2 regions of the Halomonas sp. BMC6 genome follow, and region 1 is predicted to be linked to the other one. Evidence: predicted binding sites of a transcription regulator. Region 1 holds the regulator's gene; the other holds the start of a gene.
What was found. Region 1 encodes FliA, which starts transcription of late flagellar genes. Its sites were predicted from a motif close to CTAAAGTTNNNNNNNNNNCNGCCGATA; they were not measured.
Positions count from the first base shown of each region.

Region 2: the regulator FliA is predicted to act here: its motif matches at 2,234-2,260, upstream of AB6K10_RS02325 (flagellin).

Region 1 is NZ_CAXNSH010000001.1:914,632-919,569, reverse strand. It holds gene AB6K10_RS04345 (diguanylate cyclase) at 1-578, opposite strand, end outside; gene AB6K10_RS04340 (OmpA family protein) at 602-1,273, opposite strand; gene AB6K10_RS04335 (motility protein A) at 1,278-2,093, opposite strand; gene AB6K10_RS04330 (RNA polymerase sigma factor FliA) at 2,133-2,834, opposite strand; gene AB6K10_RS04325 (flagellar protein FlhE) at 2,861-3,310, opposite strand; gene AB6K10_RS04320 (hypothetical protein) at 3,357-3,956, opposite strand; gene flhF (flagellar biosynthesis protein FlhF) at 3,953-4,938, opposite strand, start outside.
Region 2 is NZ_CAXNSH010000001.1:509,017-513,954, forward strand. It holds gene AB6K10_RS02320 (BCCT family transporter) at 1-1,347, shown strand, start outside; gene AB6K10_RS02325 (flagellin) at 1,368-2,189, opposite strand; gene folK (2-amino-4-hydroxy-6-hydroxymethyldihydropteridine diphosphokinase) at 2,299-2,745, opposite strand; gene AB6K10_RS02335 (SDR family oxidoreductase) at 3,012-3,764, shown strand; gene ybiO (mechanosensitive channel protein) at 3,820-4,938, opposite strand, start outside.

The DNA of each region.
Region 1 (4,938 bases):
TGCCGTTCGTAGGTTCGGCGTAGCGTGACGGGGAAGTCACTGGCCGGGAAGCGCTGCCCCAGCAGCGCAGGCAAAGGACCACCTTGCGCCTCGGCGACGATCAGCCCGTGCCAGTCGCTATCGAAATGGCACACCGACACACGGTCGTGGCCGGTCAACTGCTGCACGGCGCTCACCAGCACATCCAACAGCTCTTCTTGATGGGTCGCTTCGGCCAAACGCATCAAGCGCTCGTTGACAGTGCCTAGCAGTCGCCGTTTGCCCAACGGATTAAGAGGTTCGAGCTCGACGATCACATGGTGATGGGTGCGGTGAGCGTGGATCTGCAGCCGCGTGGTGGTATTCGGTGGCCGGAAGGCCAGGGGGCTCGCCAGCCGCTGCTGCCCTTGAAGCTCTTGGCGCAACCGCTGACTCAATCGTTTACCCAGGACGCTGGCAGGCGTCAGCGCCTGGTGCTCTTGATCCACCACCCCTAGCAGCTTGGTCAAATGACGGCTGACCGCTTGAATGTGCTTACTCTCAGCATCGAGCACCATGACGGCGCCAAACGATTGGAGTAGCGAGTGATGCTTCGACACGAAGATAGCCTCGAGATAGTGCTTTACCCCTCGACCTGCTGCCGTAGCAACAGTTCAACGCGCCGGTTGGCTGCTCGCCCTTCCGAGGTAGCGTTACTTTCCATGGGTTGGGTGTCGGCGTAACCGACCGCCCGCATACGTGAAATGGCAATGCCTTGCCGTTCTAATTGGCGCACGACCGCAATGGCACGCCCTACCGACAGTTCCCAGTTTGAAGGAAACCGCGACGTCGAGATAGGCACATTATCGGTGTGGCCTTCAACGGAGATTTGACCGTCGAAGGTCTCCAGTACGGAGGAGAGCCGTTCTAACACATCTTGCCCTTGAGGCGTTAGCACATCGTTCCCGCTGGGAAACAAAAGGCTGTCATCGATGCGCAGGGTCACCCCTTCTTGACCCTGGGAGACGCTCACACCGGGTATATCCAGCCCTGCCATCTGAGGCTGCAAGCCATCATAACGGGGGTGGATACCGGTGGCGAGACTGGCCAGCGGCAGCGATGTCACGGCGTTGGCGGCACGCATGGCATCGCTGTCGTCCCCTTCGCCACCGTCCGGCGGCGTCAGGGCCAGCAGCAGAACGAACAGCGTGATGAGCAGGGTGAGGACATCCAGATAGCTGGTCAACCAGCTTTCGTCGCTCTCCCCCGCCGCAGCGGGCAGCTCCAGGGCATGCCGTGAGTCGCGGTCGAGCATGGCATTACCCTTTGAGTGCGGAGCCTACGTCGGGACGCGGTTTGACGTTGGCGTCACGGATTTCATCATGGTAGTTCGCCACGAAAGAGTTGAGCGTCTCTTCGATGAACGATGGCAGGCGACGCTTGGTGATCAGAGAAATGCCTTCTAGCACCATGTTCATGGTGATCAAACGCTCTTCGGTGCGCCGCTCTAGTTTGACCGCGATGGGCTTAAACACGAGATTGGCCAACAAAATGCCGTAGAACGTGGTCAATAGCGCCACCGCCATACGCGGGCCGATGACCTGCAGATCACCCGCATCCATCACTTCGAGCATGTTGACCAACCCCACCAGCGTACCAATCATCCCGAAGGCGGGTGCGTAGGTCGCCATGGTGCGAAAAATCTGCGCTTCGGCGTGTTCGCGGGCTTTCAAGCGGGCGATACGCCAGCGCAACATGTCGAAAATCTCATCCTCTTTGGTGTTGGCGATCACCAGTTGGATGCCGGTGCGCAGAAACGGGTTACGGGTGTGCTCGAGCTCCCGCTCTACGGCACGCACATCGCCTTTGAACCATAGCCGCGACATGGCGACCAGTTCGTTGATGTCGTCGCGCACGTACGTATTTTCACGGCGGAATACCAAGCCCACCAGACGAACCACCCGCAATACTTCCTTCAACGGATAGCTGATGAAGGTCGCCGCCAGCGTACCGGTGATCACGATGGCCAAACCCGGCAAATTGATAAAACTTTCGGGCGACTCTGCGGTAAAGAACAGCACGCTCACCAGCAGCAACATGCTGGCAAAGATACCGATCAGCGTAGATGGGTTCATCAACGGCTCCTCGCCGGTTAGGGTTAGTGAGTTCCAGGGTTAATCGTGTTCGTGCAGGCGCGCCCGCAGGCGGCTCACCGCCTGGCTGTGCAACTGGGACACCCGCGACTCGGTGACGCCCAGCACGGCACCGACCTCTTTAAGATTCATCTCTTCTTGGTAGTAGAGCGCCATCAAGAGCTTTTCACGCTCGGGCAGTGCTTCGATGGCCTCGATCAGCGTTTGCCGCTGCTGCTCGTCGAGCAGCTGGTCGAACGGCCGGTGCTGGGCATCGTCCCCGGCGGGCTCGCCGCCATCGGCGACCAGCTCTTCGAACGGCAGCAGTTGGCCGCTATTGGTGTCGTTCAACAGCTGTTGGTATTCGCTCAGCGGCATCTCCAGTTCGCGGGCAATTTCACCCTCTTCAGGAGGACGCCCCAACCGCTGCTCTAGACGACGCACTGCGTCATCCACCGCCCGCGCCGAACGGCGCACGCTGCGCGGCAGCCAATCGCGGGTGCGCAGCTCATCCATCATGGCACCGCGAATCCGCTGGCTGGCAAACGTTGCAAACGTTGCGCCCTGGGCAGCGTCGAAGCGTCCCAGCGCTTCCAACAGCCCGACCATGCCCGCCTGGATCAGATCATCTAGCTCAATACTCGCGGGCAACCTTACCTGCAGCGTTAAGGCCTGACGTCGCACCAGTGGCATGTATTGGGTTAACAGCTCACTCTGTTTGATCCTGCCTTGTGCTGTATACATCCTCGTGCCTCGCGGCTAAACGACCTTTACTGATAGTTCACTATCACCTGTAAACCCTGCACGCGTACCGGCCGCTGGCCGGGGGACAGGGCAAATCGGAAGTGCAGCGGCGCATTCGCCAGCGCACCTTCCAGCGCGGTGGTGCTGCCACGCATGCCCGACAGTGCTACACAGCGCTCTGGGTGACACAGCCACGCGTTGATAGGCTGGCTGGGAGGCGCCTCGAACCGCCACTGAACACGGGACAGGGTCGCCGCCCCCAACGGGATGCCTGCCGGTGGCGCAATCGCCTGACTGTTGCTGGTGCGGTCACTCATGGCCACCAGTACGCCTGGCACGTCGCGACTCCAGCTGCCGGGGGTCGCCGCCTGTACGTCAAGCGACAGCAGGGCAGCACTCAGCATTGCGGCGAGCGCTAACCGCCCAATGCACGACTGTACAACGTTTTTCCACACCGGTAAGGCCATCGGTCTCATACGTTGGTCCCCATGCTGCATCATTTTCACCTCGGCGGACAGCCGTTCAGCGCGCCAGCAGTAGCAGCTCGATGTCCAAGTAGTGCGCGGCGGCATCACGCAAATTCTCCAGCAGCCCTTGGCGCGGTAGGTGCGGCTCGTGGAGCGCTAGCAGACGTCGCGGGCCGCCGTGCTCCCGCACTTGGCGAAGCACCCGATACATACTGGCGAAGGCATCGGCATCGCTGCTGACCCATAGCGCCCAGCGGGCATGCGCCTTCGCCAGCGTGGCCAGCGACGGCGTGTCGGCCATGACCACCTGAATCTTCCAATCCTGGGGATCGCCTGCCCATTGGCGGCCCAACGCAGACCACTGCCCCAAGCGGCCGCGCACTTTATCCACCTGCGCGGCCCCCGTGTTCGGGAGCCCTACCACGACCAGCGGTTTTTGAGGGCGCGGTGGCGTCACCGTCGCGGGCTCGGCGGCCGAGGCGACCGTGGGTGCCATGGCGTCCTGGGTATGCACCGCGGCCTCTTCGGCAGTGACGGGCGCGGCAGGAGCCGCTGTTGCGTCCTGGGCATCTTGCGGCTCGTCCTCTGCGGCCCGCTGCTGGCGCTGCAGATCGGCCCATTTACGCAGGCCCGCCGCTTGATCTTGACCGCTCATACCAAGCCCTCACGACTGACACTGCCTAGCTGACGAATGGCATCGCGGGCCATCAATACATGCACCAAGGCGTCCAGCAGCGCGGTGTCGCGGCGTTTTCGCTGGGTACCTAGCAGACGCAGCAGATCGGCCCGTAAGGCTTGGGCCGCTTCGTCATCGGCCAGGTCCAAATGGCCCGCCACTGCGGCGGCACCGCTGGCCATGAGTAGCCGCAGCTCACTGCTCACTTCGCCGCCATCCGCTTCTTTCAACTGCTGCCAAGCCCGCTTGGTGAGCGCCGACAACCCGTCACTCTGTAACTGGGTGACCAGCAGCGATAGCACATCGCTTCCCAGTCGGGCAGGCGTCAGCCAGTAGCGGCGCACCACGCGCTTGCTGCTCTCTGGATCGCGAACCTCGCCGACCCAGGCCAGCACGGCGTTGCCAGCGGCATCTGTCGCCTCCACGTAGGCGGTCAGCAGCTGCATACCTTGCCCGCGAAACCGAATGTTCACGGCGTGAGTGAGCGTACTCTCTTGAAACAGCGTGCGCAGGGTGTAGCGCTCGCCCTGACAGTGTACGCGTTGACTCGCGGACACGGCGCTGACCCAGGTCAAGTGTTGGTCGGCGAGCCATGCCAGCGTGTCTGGCTCCGGTAGAGCGGGCAGCAAGTGGACGGCAATGTCTGTCGGGCAGTGCGCCAAGCGTGGCTGCCATCCCGCCGGTTGGCGGTGCTGTAAACGCGTTAGCGCCAGCCAAGCGCCCTGTTCGTTCAGCGCCACGTCCGGCATCGACCAGTCGCAGCCACGCTCGTTGCGTCTTGGCGACCACACGATGCCCATCGCGTCATGGGTGGCCTGCGCGCCGGTCAGCAGCGCCTCCAGGCGCTGGTCTTGCACTACGCTGGGCAACGCAGCGATGTCCCAGGCGGCCTCTAACCGATGAAAATCGACGACCCGCTGACGCAACCGCGTCAGGACCGACGACAGCCTGCGTCCTTGGC
Region 2 (4,938 bases), 410 kb from region 1:
TTTTTCATTGCGATTGGCGTGGCGTTAACGCCGGCAGCGAAAGCCAAAATCGGCAATCTCGATGCACCAGAAATGAGCACCTTTAAGTGGCTCTCGATCATTCTGTGTACGCTGTTAGCCGGTGGCGGGGTGTTTTTTGCCGCGGGCGAGCCGGTGTACCACTTCGTGGTCACCCCACCCGCCTTTGATACCGAGGCGGGCACCGCTGAAGCGGTCTCCGGCGCGCTGGCGCAGTCGTTCATGCACTGGGGCTTTATGGCTTGGGCAGTGCTGGGATCGCTCACCGCCGTGGTACTGGCCCACGCCCACTACGTGAAAGGCCAACCGCTGCAGCCGCGCACGCTGCTCTACCCGATTTTTGGGGAACGCCTGATGCGTGGCCCGCTGGGCAGCTTAGTGGATGCCTGCTGCGTGATTGCCTTAGTGGCGGGCACGGTAGGCCCTATCGGCTTTTTGGCCACGCAGGTGAGTTTTGGCCTGCATGAGCTGTTTGGCCTGCCGGAAGGCTACACGGGCCAGCTCATCATCCTGGCCGTGTTAGGGGCCATCTATGTGCTCTCTTCCATGAGCGGGGTGCATAAAGGCATCCAACTGCTGAGCCGCTTCAACGTGCTGCTGGCCTTAGCCATTGGCGCCATCATTGTGGTGTTTGGCCCCACGCTGTTTTTGGTGAACACCTACGTTTCCAGCATGGGCGCGTATGTCAGCGAGTTTTTCACCATGGCCACCATGACCGCAGAAACCGCCCCGGCGTGGTGGATGCAGTGGTGGACGGTGTTCTTCTTCGCTTGGTTTATTGGCTATGCACCGCTGATGGCGATTTTCGTGGCGCGCATTTCACGGGGCCGCAGCATTCGTGAAATGATTCTGGCGGTGGCCGTACTCGCTCCGATTGCCACCACCGTGTGGTTTACGCTACTGGGCGGTTCCGGCATTTACTACCAGTTGACGGGTGTGATCGATCTGACCGAAGCGCTCAATAACTTCCAGTTCGACGTCGCGACCCTCACGGTGGCGCAAGCGCTGCCCGGTGGCACCTGGATGGCGCTGGCGATTCTGCTGCTCACCACGATTTTCGTGGCCACCACCGGCGACTCCATGAGCTACGCGATCGCCGTCGTCGGCGCAGGCCATGATGACCCCAGCCCTTACATGCGCGCTTTCTGGGGAATCGCCATGGCACTGATGGCAGCCGTGCTGTTGTACATGGGCGCAGGCCAAATTAGCGCGCTGCAGCAGTTCATCGTAATCACCGCGATCCCGGTGTCGCTGATTCTGCTGCCTTCACTATGGAACGGCCCACAGGCGGCCTACGCCATGGCGCGGGAACAGGGCATCATCGACTAACGGTGATGGGCGGCTTCTAACTACAGCCCTTCCAGCAGCCGCAGAATCATCTGCGGCTGTTGGTTCACCCGGGTCAGCATGGCAATACCCACCTGCTGAAGCAGTTGGGCACGAATAAGGTTGGAAATTTCTTGCGCGTAGTCGGCATCTTGAATACGCGACTGTGCGGCGGAGGTGTTAATGATGTTGGTGTTGAGCCCGTCAATTACGCTCTCGAAGCGGTTCTGCACCGCGCCTAAATAGCTGCGCTGGCGGTCCACCTGCTTCATGGCCTCATCCACGACATCCATCGGTTTGGGCGTGGCCGAGCCATTATCTAATACGCTGAAATTATCCAACCCCAGCGCCTGACGCCCCATGGGAGAAAAGCGCACGCCAATCACATCCCCGGCGTTGGCCCCTACCTGAATATTGAGCGTTTTATCGCTCTCGATCAGCCGAATGCCGTTAAAGTTGCTCTGCTCGGCAATGCGATCGATCTCTTCCAACCGTTGGTCGATTTCTAACTGGATAGACGCCCGATCCGCTGATGAATTGGTGCCGTTGAGCGCCTGCACGCTGAGTTCGCGGATGCGCTGCAGGCTATCGTTGATCAGGTCCAACGCGCCTTCGGCGGTTTGCACCATCGAAATGCCGTCGTTGGTATTGCGAATCGCCTGGTTCATCCCGCGAAGTTGTGCGCCCATGCGATTGGCAATCGCCTGACCTGCCGGGTCATCCTTGGCGCTATTAATACGCAGCCCCGACGACAGACGCTCCATGGAGGTCTGCATCGCCTGCTGGCTACTGCGTAGATGGTTCATCACCAGTAGCGACGTGATATTAGTCGCAAGGCTGATCACGGGCGTGACCTCGAAATGAGCGCGACATGCGTGGTTAGCATCATTATCGACCGATAACCACGAAGCGTGAGGCCTATACCTCAATAATATCGCGCATGCGCGTACAGAGTTACGAAGCCGGGCTTGCGCTGAGCGAGCGCCCGCTGGCCGCCAGCACGTCATCGACTGGACCACGCACGTAATCATGCTGGAAGTAGCCGTCGTCCACGACGTCACCGTCCCAGGCCACGATATCCAAGTCCATGGTTCGCGGCCCGGATTTGATCGGCCCACGCACTCGCCCCAGGCGGTGCTCGACCTCTTTCAAATAGGCTTTGAAGGCATCACGCTCTAGCGTGGTGCGCACCACCAGCGCGGCATTGAGAAAATCGGGCTGCTGCTGAAAGCCGACCGGTGCCGTGCGGACGGCTTCGGAGCGAGCCACCAGTTCGCATTCACTGCTCAATATCTCTAGCGCCTGGGCGAAGTGGTGCTCTGGTTCAATATTGGACCCCACTGAAATCACGCACTCGTGGTACCGGGTGCTAGGTGTTGCATGTGACGACGTTGTTGGCATAGCGACATCCCAGATAAAAGCCGATGATGGAGTAACGAGACAAAGACGCTGACAAGATGCTTTCCAACAGCCGCGACGTTCACCGCGCCGTCATGGTTCGACGGGCTGATGTAAAGCGCTGATGCACAGCATCGAACCGCGCTTCCACAGAGTAGACCGTTGGCCATTTTGTTCAAGCTCTGTACAAGTTATTGACAAACGCTGCGCTCACGCAGAAAGTCTGGGGTATCAACGCGCGTCATTCACAACACAGCGAGGGATTCGTCATGCCAACATCTGCGGCACTTGTTACCGGCGGCGCCACACGCCTTGGCCGCCATTTTGCGGAAGCATTGGCCGACAAGGGCTTCGATATCGCCCTGCATGTCAACAGCTCCCGAGGGGAGGCCGAAGAAGTCGCCACGGTGATTCGTGGCAAAGGAAGGGCATGCGAGATACTTCCCTGCAACTTTCTGAGCGACTCGCTGGAAACGCTGATTCAACAGGCGAAAACACGTTTTCCCGGCTTGAACGTGCTGCTAAATAGCGCCTCGGCCTACGAACCTGCCCCCATCGCACAGACCGAGCTGGCCATGCTGGAGACCCAGTTTCGGGTCAACATGTTCACCCCACTGCTCCTCACACGCCATTTTGCCGATGCGGTAGAACACGGTCAGGTGATCAACATCATCGACAACAAAGTGGCCTACCACCAGTACCCGTATGCGGCGTACCTGCTTTCCAAGAAAAGTCTGGCCGACATGACCCGAATGGCCGCGCTGGAGTTTGCGCCACGCCTACGAATCAACGGTATTGCGCCGGGTGTGGTGTTACCGGCCTCACAACGCACGAGCGACTACATTCAGTGGCGTATCGAGGGTATTCCTGTGGATCACCAGGGTGACCCGGCCCATCTTGTACAAGCTTTGCATTACTTGCTGGATAACGCGTTCGTCGCAGGGCAGATCCTCTTCGTGGATGGCGGCGAGTCGATCAACCTGGAAGGTCGTCACTCCGAGAACTACCCTGGCCAGCGCTGACCCAACGCAATGAGGCCGCCCGAAGGCGGCCTCATGCACGTCACGATCTCAACGCTTAGGTTTCGTCGACATCGTCATGGTCCGGCTTATGGTGCTCCGGCTCATGCTGTAACGCGTCTTCGCTACGCTCTGACAACGGTGCCGTGTCGGTACGCTTCCGTTCGGCTTTTGCTTCCAGAATGCGCACGTTGGCAGGCGGTGTCTTGCCACCTTTGGTTTCACCAAAGTAGAGCGTGGTATGCGGGAACGGAATTTCGATGCCCGCCGCATCGAAGCGCAGCTTGACCAAGCGGTTGTAAGCACGGCCGACGGCCCACTGGTCGCCCGGCGTGGTTTTGATCACCACGCGGATGTTCACCGAGCTATCCGCCAGGGCCGTCACACCGGCCACGGTCAGGTCGGCCAACAGCTTGTTGCCATGCTCGTCGCTGGCCTTGAGATCTTCGAAGGCAAGCTGGAGCTGCTCGATGGCTTCGTCGATGCTCTCGTTATAGCCAATGCCGTATTCGCCCACATGGTTGCCGTACTCACGCATGTAGTTGGAGACGGTATCGACGCTGGAGAACGGTACGATATGGTACGTACCGGATAGGTCGCGAATCCCCACCGAACGAATGCTCAGACGCTCCGCCGTGCCGGTAATGCCACCCACGGTCACCACGTCGCCGGTATTCATGGCGTTCTCGACCTGAATGAACACCCCGGTGATCACATCCTGCACCAGCTTCTGCGCACCAAAACCAATCGCCAGACCCAGCACACCAGCACCGGCAATCAGCGGCCCGATGTTAATGCCGATTTCCGAGAGCACGATCATGCCGGTGATGGTCACCATAGCGATCGCCAGCGCATTACGGAACAGGCTTAGCAGCGTTTTGGCACGGGCAGAGGGTTCGCCATGCCCGGTTTCCGGGTTGAGCTTGTGCTCGATCAGGCTCGCCAGACCCAGCCATACGCCCAGCGACACCACCAGAATGACCGCCACGCTGATCAGGTTACCCACCAGGTTGGCACCGCGCTCGGAGGCGTACCAGGCGGCGAGGTCAAAGGCCCCCCAGGCATCCAGCACCACCATGATCACCGCAACGACGATCACCGTGCGCAGCACGCGCAACGCGTTGGGCACGTAGCTGTTCAACCGGACTTCCAGCAGCGGCAGCTTACGGCGCAGGTC